DNA from 3 places in the Bradyrhizobium sp. BWA-3-5 genome. Region 3 is predicted to be linked to each of the others. Evidence: riboswitches for the same ligand, from Rfam matches in the RefSeq annotation. Region 3 holds a riboswitch; each other region holds the start of a gene.
The links. Region 3 has a riboswitch for cobalamin ahead of RX331_RS02805 (TonB-dependent receptor). Riboswitches for the same ligand answer to the same signal wherever they lie in the genome.
Positions count from the first base shown of each region.

Region 1: it holds a riboswitch for cobalamin, as region 3 does, so the genes downstream of both, RX331_RS30260 (DUF1636 domain-containing protein) here and RX331_RS02805 (TonB-dependent receptor) in region 3, are expected to answer to the same signal.
Region 2: it holds a riboswitch for cobalamin, as region 3 does, so the genes downstream of both, RX331_RS26615 (DUF1636 domain-containing protein) here and RX331_RS02805 (TonB-dependent receptor) in region 3, are expected to answer to the same signal.

Region 1 is NZ_CP136626.1:6,309,372-6,314,203, forward strand. It holds gene cobW (cobalamin biosynthesis protein CobW) at 1-854, opposite strand, end outside; gene cobU (bifunctional adenosylcobinamide kinase/adenosylcobinamide-phosphate guanylyltransferase) at 869-1,393, opposite strand; gene RX331_RS30260 (DUF1636 domain-containing protein) at 1,390-1,842, opposite strand; cobalamin riboswitch at 1,952-2,143, opposite strand; gene cobT (nicotinate-nucleotide--dimethylbenzimidazole phosphoribosyltransferase) at 2,240-3,295, shown strand; gene RX331_RS30270 (adenosylcobinamide-GDP ribazoletransferase) at 3,297-4,061, shown strand; gene RX331_RS30275 (protein tyrosine phosphatase) at 4,051-4,593, opposite strand; gene RX331_RS30280 (hypothetical protein) at 4,763-4,832, shown strand, end outside.
Region 2 is NZ_CP136626.1:5,530,896-5,535,727, forward strand. It holds gene cobN (cobaltochelatase subunit CobN) at 1-374, opposite strand, end outside; gene cobW (cobalamin biosynthesis protein CobW) at 374-1,408, opposite strand; gene RX331_RS26615 (DUF1636 domain-containing protein) at 1,405-1,779, opposite strand; cobalamin riboswitch at 1,874-2,090, opposite strand; gene cobO (cob(I)yrinic acid a,c-diamide adenosyltransferase) at 2,130-2,795, shown strand; partial or broken gene RX331_RS26625 (cobyric acid synthase) at 2,819-4,268, shown strand; gene cobD (threonine-phosphate decarboxylase CobD) at 4,279-4,832, opposite strand, start outside.
Region 3 is NZ_CP136626.1:602,891-607,722, forward strand. It holds gene RX331_RS02805 (TonB-dependent receptor) at 1-1,991, opposite strand, end outside; cobalamin riboswitch at 2,104-2,303, opposite strand; gene RX331_RS02810 (iron ABC transporter permease) at 2,439-3,482, shown strand; gene RX331_RS02815 (ABC transporter ATP-binding protein) at 3,479-4,261, shown strand; gene RX331_RS02820 (MBL fold metallo-hydrolase) at 4,445-4,832, opposite strand, start outside.

The sequences.
Region 1 (4,832 bases), 2.2 Mb from region 3:
GCGTGCCCCTTGACGCGCAACACGCCAGTGAGATTCAGGGCACTAGTGACGCGCGCGCGCATGGCATCGACGCTAGCGGCCGCGGGCGGCATCACGACGATGCTGTCGAAATCGTCGTGATCGTGCTGCTCCTCCTCGCCGTGGTGGCCGGCGCGCGCTGCCATGTCGTCTTCCGCGGCGGCGTTCAGGCCGATCAAAACCGGCGCCGCCATATCGCCCTTGGAACGCACCATGTTGACGCCGGGCCGCAGCACGGCTTTGAGACGCGCCTCGATCCCAGCCAGCGCCGCCGGTGAAACCAGATCGCTCTTGGAAAGCACCACCAGATCGGCGCAGGCAAGCTGATCTTCGAATACCTCCTCGATCGGATCGTCGTGATCGAGGGAATCGTCGGCGGCCCGTTGCGCGGCAACGGCATCCTCGTCGATGGTGACGCGGCCTTCCGACAGCGCCAATGCATCAACCACCGTGACCACGCCGTCGACCGTGGCGCGGGTGCGCACCGCGGGCCAGTCGAATGCCTTCAACAGCGGTTGCGGCAACGCCAGGCCCGACGTCTCGATGACGATGGCATCCAGCGGCCGGTCGCGCGTCAGCAGTTTGTCCATGGTCGGAATGAAATCATCGGCGACCGCGCAACAGATGCAGCCGTTGGTGAGTTCGACGATATCGCCGGGCGCGCAGGCCCTTGCGGCGCACTCCTCGACCAGTCCCCCGTCAAATCCGGCATCGCCGAACTCATTGACGATCACGGCGATCCGGCGGCCATCGGCCTGCGTCAGCAGCGAACGCAGCAGCGTGGTCTTGCCGGCGCCGAGAAATCCGGTGAGCACGGTGACGGGGACACGGGACATTTCAATATTCTCCTTTAAGTCGAGCGCTTCAGCCAGAGCGGAAGCCCGGCGGCGATGAAAACAACATTGGGGACGGTGGCGGCGACGATCTGGTTGAGGCGGCCCTGGGCATCGCGAAAGCTGCGGCCGAGCGGCGTCTCGGGCACGAGACCAAGGCCGACCTCGTTTGACACCAGGACGACGGGATATTGGGCCACGCCGAGAAATCGCGTGAACCGGCGCGCTTCCACTTCGGGGTCGCGCCCCGCAAGCATCAGGTTTGACAGCCACAAGGTCAGGCAGTCCACCAGCACGGCACGGCCATGGATGGCCTCCCGGGTCAGCGCATCGACCAGCGCCAGCGGCTCCTCGACGGTGATCCAACCGTCGCCCCGCCGCTGACGATGATGGGCGATGCGCGAGCGCATCTCGTCGTCGCCCGCAGTCGCGGTGGCGAGGTAGATCCGCGCAAGTCCGCTGTCCGCGACCAATCGCTCGGCGAACGCGGATTTGCCAGAGCGCGCGCCGCCCAGCACCAGCGTGGTGGCAAGAACAGTCATTTCGGTGCGCTGCCGTCGTCCGGCGACCAGCGCATCGGCGGCACGCGCGCCACCATGCCCTTGCGCAGAACTTCCGCCCGCTCGCGCCACGGCACCAGGCCGTAGTCGGAGTTACGGTAGGACTCGACAAACGATACGAGGGCCGCAGTGCCGCTCTCGGTCTGCAGATCGCCGAACAAGAACGTGTAACCATCAGCACTTGACACCGCGACGGTTGCGGGCCGCTTGCAGACGCTAAGGCATTGCACCGGCCGCACCTGAACGTGATCGGACGAACCGATCGCGGCCTTGACCGCTTCAAACATATCGGGGCCGACCACGGCGCCGCCATCGGCGTTCCTGCAGGTGATGCACACGCTCACGAAGGTAGGGCCGCTCGGTGCGTTCGCACGCGCAGCTTCGACCAACGCCAAATCAGCGGGATTTTGCTCAGCCTTTTCGCGATCCATCACAGGCTCACATCACGGCCGTCGGGCCACGAGCTTTGTTGGGTCGCGCCGACGGCTCATCGCCGTCAGGCTCGCTCCCGTCCGGTGCACCCCGCCCCGACGACGCCTCCAAAGCACAGTTCGTGATGGCAGGTCTCCTGGCTCGCGGGTCGTTGCCGTCAGCCGCCTTCCCGGGAATCCCAGTGGCATCGGCTCGGGGCTCGTCGCTTACAGTTGCGGGGGCAGCGCCGGCATTGAGAGAACTCGCACCGGCTTCCCTTTTCACCTCCCTCGCGGGAGGACCATCGCGGATGACGCTAGCCGCCGCGGTAGCCGGGGTCAACCGGTGCGGCCCTTGGGTCAGATCGGATTGACCTGACATGGGCTGTTGGGTCAGGTAGGCCCGGAAAGGAACCCCATGACGACCGAATCCCGACCGCTTTGGCAGCCGCCTTTCGTTCCCCCGCTCAATCAGGAGTTGGAGGCAACGATGCGCGCGCGAATCGACGGGAAGGCCAAGCCTTTGGGGTCGCTCGGGCGCATCGAGGACCTCGCTGTGCGGCTTGGCATGATCGCGCATCCAGCGGCTCCCAAAGCCGACAAGGCCGTGCTGCTGGTCTTCGCCGGCGACCACGGTCTCACCGAGGAAGGCGTGTCGCAATATCCGTCGGCGGTGACAGTCGCGATGGTGAGGACCTATCTGGCGGGCCGCGCCAGCGCCAATGCCTTTGCCACCGCGGGCGATGTTGGGATTCGCGTCGTGGACGCCGGGGTGGCCGCCGAACTGCCCGCGCATCCCAATTTGATCGACGCCAAGATCCGGATGGGTACCGCCAACGCCGCACGCGAACCGGCAATGACGATGCGACAGGCCGAAGATGCGCTGGCCAAGGGCTGCGCGCTCGCGATGGCCGAGATCGCCGCGGGCGCCGATATCATCGCGCTCGGCGAAATGGGCATCGGCAACACCGCCTCCTCCGCCCTGCTGGTGCATCGCCTGGCACCGGCGCCGCTTGATGAATGTATTGGGACCGGCGCCGGGCAGGATGATCCGGGCATGGCACGCAAGCGGGCCGCCATCGCCAAAGCCGCGGCGCGCAGCGATGCCAGCTCTCCACTGGACGTCCTCAGCGAGTTCGGCGGGCTCGAAATTGCGATGATGGCCGGCGCGGTGCTGGGCGCGGCCTCAAAGCGGCGGCCGGTCGTCATCGATGGCTTCATCTCCAGTGCGGCCGCGCTGGTGGCCATTCGGCTCTGTCCCGCTGCGCGCGATTATTGCGTGCTCGCGCATCGCTCCGCCGAAAAGGGCCACGACATCGTGCTCGCCGCGTTCGGCGCAAAGCCGCTGCTCGATCTTGGGCTGCGGCTCGGTGAAGGCACAGGTGCCCTCCTCGCCGTGCCGCTGGTGCGCGCGGCCGCGCGGCTCGTGACCGACGTCGCCGACCTCAGCGACGTTCTGGCCGGGAATATCTGACATGAACGAGACCGAGCGCTTCTTCGATGCGGTGCGGTTTCTCACCATCCTGCCCACGCCGCCGACAAAAGCCGCGCCCCAGCCGGACTGGCTGGCCCGATCCCTAAAATATTTTCCGCTGGTCGGAAGCGGCATCGGCGCCGGCTCGGCGATCGTTCTGCTGCTTGCCGGCCAAATCTGGGGGCCATTTGTTGCCGCGATGCTGGCGATCATCGCCGCCGCCGTCATCACCTCCGCGCTGCACGAGGACGGCCTCGCCGATACCATCGATGCCTTCGGCGGCGGCTGGACCGTCGAACGACGGCTGGAGATCATGAAGGACAGCCGAATCGGAACCTACGGCGCGCTAGCCCTGGGTTTTGGCGTCGCCTTGCGCATAGCGGCGCTGACGCAGTTGCCCTTATGGGCCGGCGCCTTCGCACTGGTCGCGAGCCACGCCGCAGCACGCGCCACGCCGGGGTTTGTCATCAACGCCATGAGCTACACGGGCGATACCACGGCAATGAAAGTCAACTATGCCGAGGTGCCCGTTCGTGCTGAGGAAATACGGTTTGCCCTGATCACCGTCGTTATTGCCGCGCTGCCGCTGGCGTTCATTTCCGCCTTTTCGGTGCTTTCCGGAGCGCTGCTCGGCGCCACGCTGGCCGCTGCCCTCGCGATATGGTCGCGACGGCTGATCGGCGGATACACCGGCGACGTTCTCGGCGCCATTGAACAGGTATTCGAGATCGGGTTCCTGCTCGGCGTCGCCGCCATCATCCGATAGGCCACGACAACGGGAGCTGATATGGTTTGCCTTCGAAAGCGTCGGCACCGCGGCCGATCCGATCGATCGCTTCCGCCATCCGGCCGCCTCGTCCGAGCAAATCATCGGCCAGCGACACCATCAGCCGGTTCGGCGTCACCGATGGCGCACGGCGTCGCAATTCCTCCGCGATGTCGCGCTCGAAGCCCGGATTGCGGTCGCAGGCGATCACATAGGCCGCAGCGCTTGAGCGGCTGATGCCGGCCCAACAATGGATCAGCAGGGCGCGGTCGCCCGCCTCACGCCCGAAATCCAGGATCGCCTTCATCGTGGCACTGTCCGGCGCGACGAAGCCCGGCACGGCCTCCGTGATGTCATGAAACGACAATTCCCGGTGTCGCTCGCACGCAAGCGCTCGATGGTCCTCGCCTCCATGATCCGGCGACAGCAGGGTCAACAGATCGAACCGGTTAAGCCCCGCCGCAACGCCGGAGAGCCCGCTGAGCGGGCAGACGTAAAGGCATGGCGGGCCCTCGGAAGTTTCCGCGATCATGGCGTTGTCCCCGGCGAGAACCACATCGCAAACTGGAGTGAGCGAAACCCGTTGCCGGTATCGCCAGTCACAAACGTGGCATCGGATGGTGTAAGGAGTCAATCGATTGCCGCCTTCCTGCGAGACAGCAAGCCCCCTAAGTTGCCGCGCGACCACTGAAGATCGATTGATGCCATCAAGCAAACCACCCATCTGGCGGAATGACATCGATGCGCTGGCATTTCAGCCGGAGGAGCACA
Region 2 (4,832 bases), 3.0 Mb from region 3:
TCCAGGCGCGGATCGTCGCGACCGTCCGCGGGGAGCACCGCAAGCGCGATATCGCGGTCCTTCGCAAGTTGATGCAGGGCAGCCAGCCCATATGACCAGTAGGATTCGCCGCCGATCAGGCGCACCAAAATGCCGCGCGCATGCGACAGCGTCCGCTCGATATAGGTGTCGACCGACAGGGGATGACGCAGCTCCGCAAGATTCGCGAGCCTCAGCGATGGCAGTCCGGCACGGCCGCGACGCCAGCCAGAGGCGAACGCGGCAAGATCGCTGTCCGAGAACGAGAGCACGACAAGGTCTGCCGGATCTTGACCGAGATCCTTAGGGATCGCAGTCTCCTCAAGACCGCGGCTCTCGCGAAAGATGACGTGCATCAGATCTCGAGTCCAGTCCTGATGGCCGCCTCATCGATATCGTCGTGTTCACCGATCACCACCAGCTTCGAGCGCCTTGGCCGCGTGCCCCATGGCCTATCGAACTGATGCCCCACCCGCTCGCCGACCGATTGCAGCAGCAATCGCATCGGCTTGCCCGCGACCGCGATATATCCCTTCGCGCGCAATACGTTCTGCTCACGCGCAAGCCGCTTGATCGATTCGACCAGCGCATCCACGTCAGCCACTTCCGGGAGCTCGACGACTATCGAAGCAAAATCGTTGTGTTCGTGCTCTTCTTCGCCGTCGCGATGAGAAGGTCGCGAAGCGAGATCGTCTTCAGCAGCCGCTTCGAGACCAAGGATCACACGCGCATCGACTGCACCATTGACGACAGGCAGCATTGGCACGCGACGCGGCATTTCGGCGGTGATCGCCGCCTTGGCCGCTTCAAGTCCTGCCGCGCCGGCAAGGTCCGCCTTGGTGAGCAGCACGATATCCGCGCACGCGATCTGATCCTCGAACACTTCCGACAGCGGCGTCTCGTGATCGAGGTTCTGATCGGCCGAACGCTGCGCTTCCACTGCGGCAGGGTCGGGCGCAAAGCGGCCGGCGGCCACGGCCTCGGCATCCGCAAGCGCAATCACGCCGTCGACCGTGATTCGTGAGCGGATCTCTGGCCAGTCGAAGGCCTTGAGCAGCGGCTTTGGCAAAGCCAGGCCGGATGTCTCGATCACGATATGATCAGGCCTCACGGGGCGCGAGAGTAGTTGCTCCATGGCGGGGATGAAGTCATCGGCGACCGTGCAGCAGATGCAGCCATTGGCGAGCTCGACGATATTCTCGGCAGGACAGCTGGCGTCGGCGCAGGATTTCAGGATCTCGCCGTCGACGCCCTCGCTACCAAACTCGTTGACAAGCACCGCAAGCTTCTTGCCGTTCGCATTGGTGATCAAGTGCTGGATCAGCGTCGTCTTGCCCGATCCGAGAAAACCAGTGACGACGGTCACCGGAACCTTGGTGAGGGTATTCATTCTGCGGCCTCTGGCAGGACGGCGATCGGTGGAATACGGGCAAGCGACTGCTTGCGGAAGATCGCCGGCCGGCTGCGCCATGGCACAATGCCATCTGGCGCGGCCGCGTAGGCCGCAGCCCCGGCGACTACATCCGGTGCGTTTGCATCGGACAAGCGACCGTACACATAGGACCAGCGCCCAAGCCCCGAGAGCGCAATCGAGCAGCCTTGGCTGCAGGCCGACAGGCATTCGACCGGAACGACGCTGACGCCCTCCGGCACGCCAGCCTCGAGGAGAGCGCTGTGCAGACGCGCGCCCGGTGTGGTTTCGCCATCCCTTACTGCCTGGTCGGCACGACAGGTGATGCAGACGTGAAGCGTGACGGTCATCGCCCCTTCTCAACAAAAATTTGGCGGAGGCGATGAGGTACGCGAACCAATGACACACGGGTTCGCTCCCCGTCGCGGAACACCCCGTCCGCCGGTGGTCAATCGGTGCGCTGGCAGGTCTCCCGGCTTGCGGAGCAGGTTCTTCCCTCGATCTCCACCTTCCCAACCCTTAAAGGTCAGTGGCTCTTGGAGATCTCTCCGGTCACGGTCGCGGGGGCGGCTGCGCTTCAGGCTCGAGCTTTGAGGCTAGAGCCCTATCGCATTCCCTCTTCGCCTGTCGTAGGACAGGAACCAACGCCACCGCACCATTTGCCCAAGCGTGCAACTTGTCAAGCCAAAGGGACGTGCAGATGACTTCCGGATCTGATGCTGCTGAGGAAGAAACCGCGATCTCCGAATTCGCATTGGATGCCCGCCATTCGGCAAAAATGGCAAAGAAAATGGCAAAGAAGAAGGCCGCGCGCGACCGGATGATGTCCACCAAGAGTGGAGAGAGGGGGCTCATCATTGTCCACACCGGGGCAGGCAAGGGAAAATCTTCCTTGGCCTTCGGCATGATCATGCGGTGCCTCGCGCATGGCTTTTCCTGCGCCGTCGTGCAGTTCATCAAGGGTGCATGGGACACTGGCGAGCGCCGCCTGCTCACCGGACATTTTGGCGAACTGTGCCAATTCCATGCGATGGAGGAAGGCTTTACCTGGGAAACGCAGGACCGCGTCCGCGACATCGCCGCTGCCCGCACCGCATGGGAAAAGGCCAAGCAGCTGATCGCTGATGAAGCCTTGCGCATGATGGTTCTCGACGAGATCAATATTGCGCTTCGCTACGACTATCTGGAGATCGGAGAGGTCGTTGAGTTCCTGAAGAATTCAAAGCCGCCAATGATGCATGTCGTCCTCACCGGACGCAATGCCAAGCAGGAATTGATCGACGCCGCCGACCTTGTCACGGAGATGACGCTCGTGAAGCATCCCTTCCGATCCGGCATCAAGGCCCAGCCCGGCGTTGAGTTCTGACCAAGCAATCGGGATTCGATTCGATGGCGCGCGCATTGATGATCCAGGGAGCGGGTTCGGACGTGGGCAAGTCGCTCATCGTGGCCGGCCTTGCCCGCGCTGCCACCCGGCGCGGCAATCGGGTGCTGCCGTTCAAGCCGCAGAACATGTCGAACAATGCCGCCGTGACGGTCGACGGCGGCGAGATCGGACGCGCGCAGGCATTGCAGGCGCAGGCCGCAGGTGTCGAGCCGCATACCGATATGAATCCGGTCTTGCTGAAGCCGGAAACTGATGTCGGCGCCCAGATCATCGTGCACGGACGCCGCGTGGCGACGCTGCGCGCGCGCGTGCATACGCTGCGATGAAGCCATCGCTGATGGCGCCGGTTCTCGAGAGTTTCGCCCGTATCAAGGATCGCGCCGATCTTGTTCTCGTCGAGGGCGCCGGCAGCCCCGCCGAGGTCAATCTGAGGAGCGCCGATATCGCCAATATGGGCTTTGCCCGCAAGGCCGACATTCCCGTCGTGCTGGTCGGCGATATTGATCGCGGCGGTGTCATTGCGCAGCTCGTCGGAATCAAGGCCATGCTCGATCCCGACGATGCGGCCATGATTCGCGGCTTCGTCATCAACAAGTTCCGCGGCGATCCATCACTGTTCGATGACGGCTACCGGCTGATCGAAGCGCGCACATCGTGGCGGGGCTTTGGGGTCCTTCCCTACTTCGCCTGCGCTCGTGAACTTCCGGCCGAAGACGCGCTTGGGCTTACCGGCGCACGCAAGGCAGGCAAGTGCAAGATTGTCTTTTCGCGCTGTCGCGGATCGCGAATTTTGACGACCTCGATCCACTGAAGCTCGAACCTGATGTCGACCTTGTGATGGTCCGGCCTGGAGAAGCAATCCCTGGCGATGCAAAGCTCGTGATCCTGCTGGGCTCGAAGTCGACCCGCGGCGAGCTCGCCTTCCTGCGCGCCCAAGGTTGGGACATCGATCTTCTTGCGCATCATCGTCGCGGCGGTCATGTTCTTGGCGTCTGCGGCGGTTACCAGATGCTCGGACGCAGTGTGGCGGATCCGGAGGGAATTGAGGGACCGGCGGGCGAAACTCCCGGTCTCGGACTCATCGACGTAACGACGGTGATGACGCCACAAAAGACTCTGAGCCGCGTCACGGCGGTCCACGCTGCGACGAACCGGCAGATCGAGGCTTACGAGATTCACATCGGACATACCGACGGGCCGGATCGTGCACGGCCATTTGCTTTGCTTGGCGGAGCGCCGGAAGGCGCGGTATCCAGCGACGGCCGCGTGTATGGCAGCTATCTGCACGGCCTGTTCGCTTCCGACAGTTTCCGCAAGACATTTCTCGCACAACTAGACATTCCGGCCGCGGACCAGCAATACCGCGCCAGGGTGGAGAGCGCGCTCGATACGCTTGCCGATTACATCGATACCTATCTCGATGTCGAAGGCCTGCTTACGCTTGCCCGCTGAGGAGGGGCGATCAAGGCGAGATTGTGGCGGAAAACCGCGCCCATTCCGTCTCGTCACCCGGCAAGCCAAGCCGCAGCCATCCCGGCCGCTTCCCAAATATGCGCGACCATATCTGGTGGCGCGCGAGCTTCTGCTGCGCGGCGCGTGCCTCGCCAGTTTCATAGAGCCGGAACAGCGGCGTGCCGCCGACCAATGTCCAGCCCTGTGATTGCACTTCAGCATCCAGGCGGAGGCAATCGCGTGCCAGACGCGTCGAGGTCGCGTTTGCCCAATCGCGATCAAGCAAGGCGCGCCGTCCGATCACAATCGCTGCACCCGAAATCGGCCACGGGCCGACCATCGCGGCCAGCGCAGCGACATCGGCCTCGCTGCCGAGCGCGAAACCGAGGCGCAGTCCCGCAAGCCCGTAGAATTTTCCGAACGATCGCAGGAGTAACAGCCCCGGCCGTCCCGCCTCGGGTGCCAGCGACAAGCCCGAAACGGCATCAGCGAAGCTTTCGTCGACGACGAGTCGACCGACGCGCGGCAAAAGCGCCAGCAGTTCGCTTGGATCAAAGCATCGGC
Region 3 (4,832 bases):
TTCCAGGTCACGCCGCCGCTGGCGGTGTAGCGCGATACCAGCGGCACGTCGTTACCGGCGAACTCCCCTTCGCGAAACACCGCGCGGGTGTAAGCCACGCCGCCGCGCAGCGTCACGGTGTCGCTGACGCGCAGCGAGGCGCTGGTCTCCGAGCCGTAGCGGCGGGTCGGACCGAGGTTGACGTTGTAGAACAGTGCTGGAATGAAATGGATCTCATTCTCGAGATCCATGTTGTAGATGCTCGACTGCATCTGAAAGCCACCGCTCTTGATGCGGAATCCGCCCTCGATGTCGTGCGAGGTCTGGGTCTTCAACTGGAAAGTCCCCGGAACGAAGAAGGGGCCATTGGAGACACGCTCGTCGACGGTTGGGGTGCGGAATGCCCGCGCGGCACGGCCGAATACCGAGAACACGCTGTTGAAGCGGTGCTCGAGGCCGGCATGCAGTGCGTATTGTGTTTCGTTGCTGTCGAGCGGAGAGGCCGCGGGGCTGCAATTGAAGAACAAGGCGCAACCGGGCGCATTGGGATCGAACCGATCGCGGGCACTCAGGCTGGTGTTTTGAATCCTGGCGCCATAGGAGAAATCGGTCGCCGGCAACAGGCCGATGGTTTGCTGCCAGTAGCCGGCCAGCGTCTGTTGCGACAGGTCATAGATGTGGGTTGGCGCCAGGCCTTTGAACGCTCCGCGGTCCTGATTGAATGTCGCATCGTAATAATCGATGCCGGTCAGGATCTGCGAGGGCATCCCGAAGATCGAATTCTTGACGCTCAATCGCGGCGTGATCGACCAGGTCAGCAATGATGCGTCGTTATAGGTGGAGGAGAAGCTCGGAAGTGGCGAGGCAAACGGTACCGCGCCGAAGAAGCCGCTTTGCGTGTCCTTCTTCCGAACGCCGCCGTCGACGATCAGGTCGACGCCGTTCATGATTGTCTTGGTAAAGCCGGTGGTGGCGCTGGCGCCCTGCTGGTTGCCGTAATCGAACGGCGTATTGGTCCCCCTGCGGTCAGTGACGAGTTGATCGAGTCCGATTGAGGGATCGACGGTGCGTCCGCCCGGGAACCCGAGCTTCTGGTCGTCACCAGTCACCGTAAGGAAGGCCTTGAGGTCCGGTGTGCTGTAGTTGAGATTGCCCACCCCGTTGCGCTGGTCGAGGGCGTTGTTGACCCGGTAACCATCAGACTTGATGGCGTTGCCATAGAAGGACGTCGACCAAGGTCCGTAATTGGTCGCGGCCGAGATGTTCGCAAGCCGCTGGTTGAACGAGCCGATACCGGCCTCTGCGCGCATCGCGACGGGCGGGCCGCCGACGCCGTCCTTCAAGACGATGTTGACGACGCCGCCGACCGCGTTGTCGCCGTAGAGCACTGCGCCGCTGTTGCCGCGGGTGATCTCGATCCGTTCGATCGATTGGAGCGGAATGGTCGAAAGATCGACCCCGGCCATGTCGATATCGTTCAGCCGGCGGCCGTTGACGAGGACCAGGGTGTTGGCGGTGGCAAACGCGCCGAAGCCGCGGAGATCGACCGACGTCTTGGCGCCGTTGACGCCGCCATAGAGCGACTGCAACTGCACGCCCGGCTGTTGCGCAATGATCTCGGATAGCGTCTGGGCCGGCGAATGCGAGATCTCGGCAGCCGTGATCACCGTCGCCGACGTCCCGACGATGCCGGAGAACTGCCGGCCGCCGCCTCCGCCCGCACCTTGCGCAGCACTTTGCGGCGAGGCATCCGCGCCGGTTCCGGATGCGGGCCGCGTGCCGCTTGATGGCGCAGCCGCCGGCACGACGCGGCGCGAGGTTGATGCTTCATCGTAGGTCGGCTTTGCGCGAGTCCGATTCGGGTCGGTCGGCGAAGTGATCTCGATCGGCGGCAATGGTTCGGATGGCGCCTGCTGCGCCTCTGCGGCGGAAATGCCGAACGATACGATCGGCGCCAAAAAACTGCTGGCGAGCCAGAAGCGGTGTTGCCGCATGGCGGTGGTGGAAGACATGGTCGAGACCTCGGTATGACGTCAGTGGCACGTCACAGCGAACTAAGTCTCACCATGTGCCTAAAGCAGCTCAGGTGAAGCTAATGCCTGTACTCCCCGACCGACATCTTCGCGTGTGACCACGGCTGACGGCAGGTCTCCTGGCTCGCGGGTCGTTACCCCATCGTCGCCTTCCCAGGACCGAGATGCCCAGTGGCCTATGACGAAGGATTCGCCGCTTACAGTTGCGGGGGCAGCCGCGGAATTGGGGATTTTCCCCGCACCGCATTCCCTTTTGATCCCCGAACGGGAACCGTCGGAAACTATGGTAGAAGTTTGTCAAATAGCGAGTCAATCCGCCGGAGGCGCTCTCGGAATCCTCGCTGGACGGGTGCGCTATTTTTGCCGCATGCGCCGCGCCTACCGGACTGATGTACCTCAGCGAGCAAAACTGCCGTTGGACTATTGATGAGTGTTGAGGCCGTAACCCTGACCAATGCGGATGCCGCGCGCCGGCGGATCGGCGCGACGCTTGCGATATCAGCTCTCGTTGTGCTGCTGATGCTGATCTCGCTCGGCATCGGGCCGGTGCGGCTCTCGCCATTAGTGGTGGCGGAAGCGTTGTTCGGCGGCGGCAGCGAGGTATCGCAGGTCATTGTGCGGGAAATTCGCCTGCCGCGCACGCTGCTGGCGCTGGCGATCGGCGCCATTCTCGGACTATCGGGGGCGTCGCTGCAGGGCCTGTTGCGCAATCCGCTGGCGTCGCCTTCGCTGTTCGGCGCGCCGCAATCGGCCGCGTTCGGTGCGGTGCTGGTGATTGCACTGGGCCTCGCCGACGTGCGCTCTTATGCGATGCCGGTGGCGGCGATCATCGCCGCCTTCGGCTCGGTGTTCGTGCTGCTGTCGATCGCAGGGCGCAATGCCGGGTTATTGATTCTCATTCTGTCGGGACTTGCGATCTCGAGCTTTGCCGGGGCGGCCACGGCGCTGGTGATGAATCTCTCCAGCAATCCCTTCGTGGCGCTGGAGATCGCGTTCTGGCTGCTGGGCTCGCTGGAGGACCGCAGCTTTCAGCACGTGATGCTGGCGCTACCCTTCATTATTGCCGGCGCCGCCATGCTGCTCAGTCAGCGCCATGCCTTTCGCGCGCTCAGCCTCGGCGAGGAAACCGCGCAAAGCCTCGGCGTCGATGTCGGCCGCTTGCGATTGCTTGTCATTTCGGGCGTCGCGCTCGGCGTTGGCGGGGCGGTTGCCGTCACCGGCACGATCGGTTTCATCGGCCTGGTCGCGCCGCATCTGATGCGGCCCGGGATCGGCCATGATCCGGGCCGGCTGTTGATCCCGAGCGCGCTCGCCGGTTCCGCGCTGCTGCTGGCGGCCGATATCGCGGTGCGCATCATTCCCTCGACGTCGGACATCAAGGTCGGCGTGCTGACCTCGATGATCGGCGTGCCGTTCTTTCTCTATCTGATCATGCGCGAGCGCCGCGCGCTCGGCGGAGGTGTCGCATGAGCGAGAATGCGCTGCTGACCGCAAAGGCACTCGCTGTACGGCTCGCCGGCCGCGTCGTGCTGCAGGACGTGTCGCTGGCGCTGACGGCAGGCCATCTGGTGGCGCTGGTCGGTCCCAACGGCGCCGGCAAGACGACGCTGCTGCGGGCGCTGGCGGGATTGATCCCGTCCGAAGGCGAAATCGAGATCGGCGGACAGGCGCTGTCGTCGCTGCCGCTGCGCGAGCGCGCAAAGCGGTTCGGCTATCTGCCGCAGGGACACATGGTGCACTGGCCGCTGGTCGCGCGCGATATCGTGGCGCTCGGCCGCTATCCGCATGGTGCGACCGATCCCGCGCGGCTGTCGGCGAGGGATGCGGAGGCGGTGCTGCGTGCCATGCAGGCGGTCGACGTCATGGAGTTCAGCGATCGCCGCGTCACCGAACTGTCCGGCGGCGAGCGCAGCCGCGTCGCGCTGGCCCGTGCGCTGGCGGTGGAAGCGCCGGTGATCCTCGCCGACGAGCCGACCGCCTCGCTCGACCCGCGGCACCAGATCGACGTCATGCAGAATTTGCGCGCAACCGCCGACAAGGGCGTGCTGGTCATGGTGGTGACGCATGATCTCGGGCTGGCCGCGCGGTTTGCCGATCACGTGCTGGTGCTACACCACGGACGGCTGGTCTCGCAGGGCGCGCCGGCTGAGGCGCTCTCCGAACAGGTGATGGCGGATGTGTTCCGGATCTCGGCTTATCGCGCGGAACACCAGAACGAAGCCGTGATCGTTCCCTGGGCGGATGTTTGATGCGATGGCGGCAGAGTTGAAAGTGGCGGGGCAGCATGCGCCGCAAATGCCGCGTCGTCCCTGCGAAGGCACGGACCCATAACCACAGGGCATGTAATAAGAAAGGCAACCAGCCGCGACGTCTATCATTGGCGCCGCGGCGTATGGGTCCCTGCGTTCGCAGGGACGACGACTTCAACTTGACTACCCTTGAACCACCGGTCCGCCGACCTTCTTCCACGCATCGATGCCGCCCTCGATATGCGCGGTGTTGGCGAGCCCCGCATTCTTCGCGGCGGCCACCGCCATTGCCGAGCGCTCGCCGAACGCGCAGAAGAACACCACGCGGCGGCCGGTGGCGGCGGCGACCTCGCGCAGCATGCCGCCGGGCTTCAGGCTCTCGGCGATGCCGGGATAGGGCGCGTGCAGCGCGCCCGAGATCGTGCCATGCTTGGCGCGCTCGCCGTCCTCGCGTAGATCGACCAGAAGGATGTCGGGCCGGCCGAGGCTGTTGATGGCATCGCGCGCCGTGAGTGCGAGGCCCTGCCTGGCGAGCTCTTCCTGGTGCAGGCCGACATGCATGTTGGCGGGC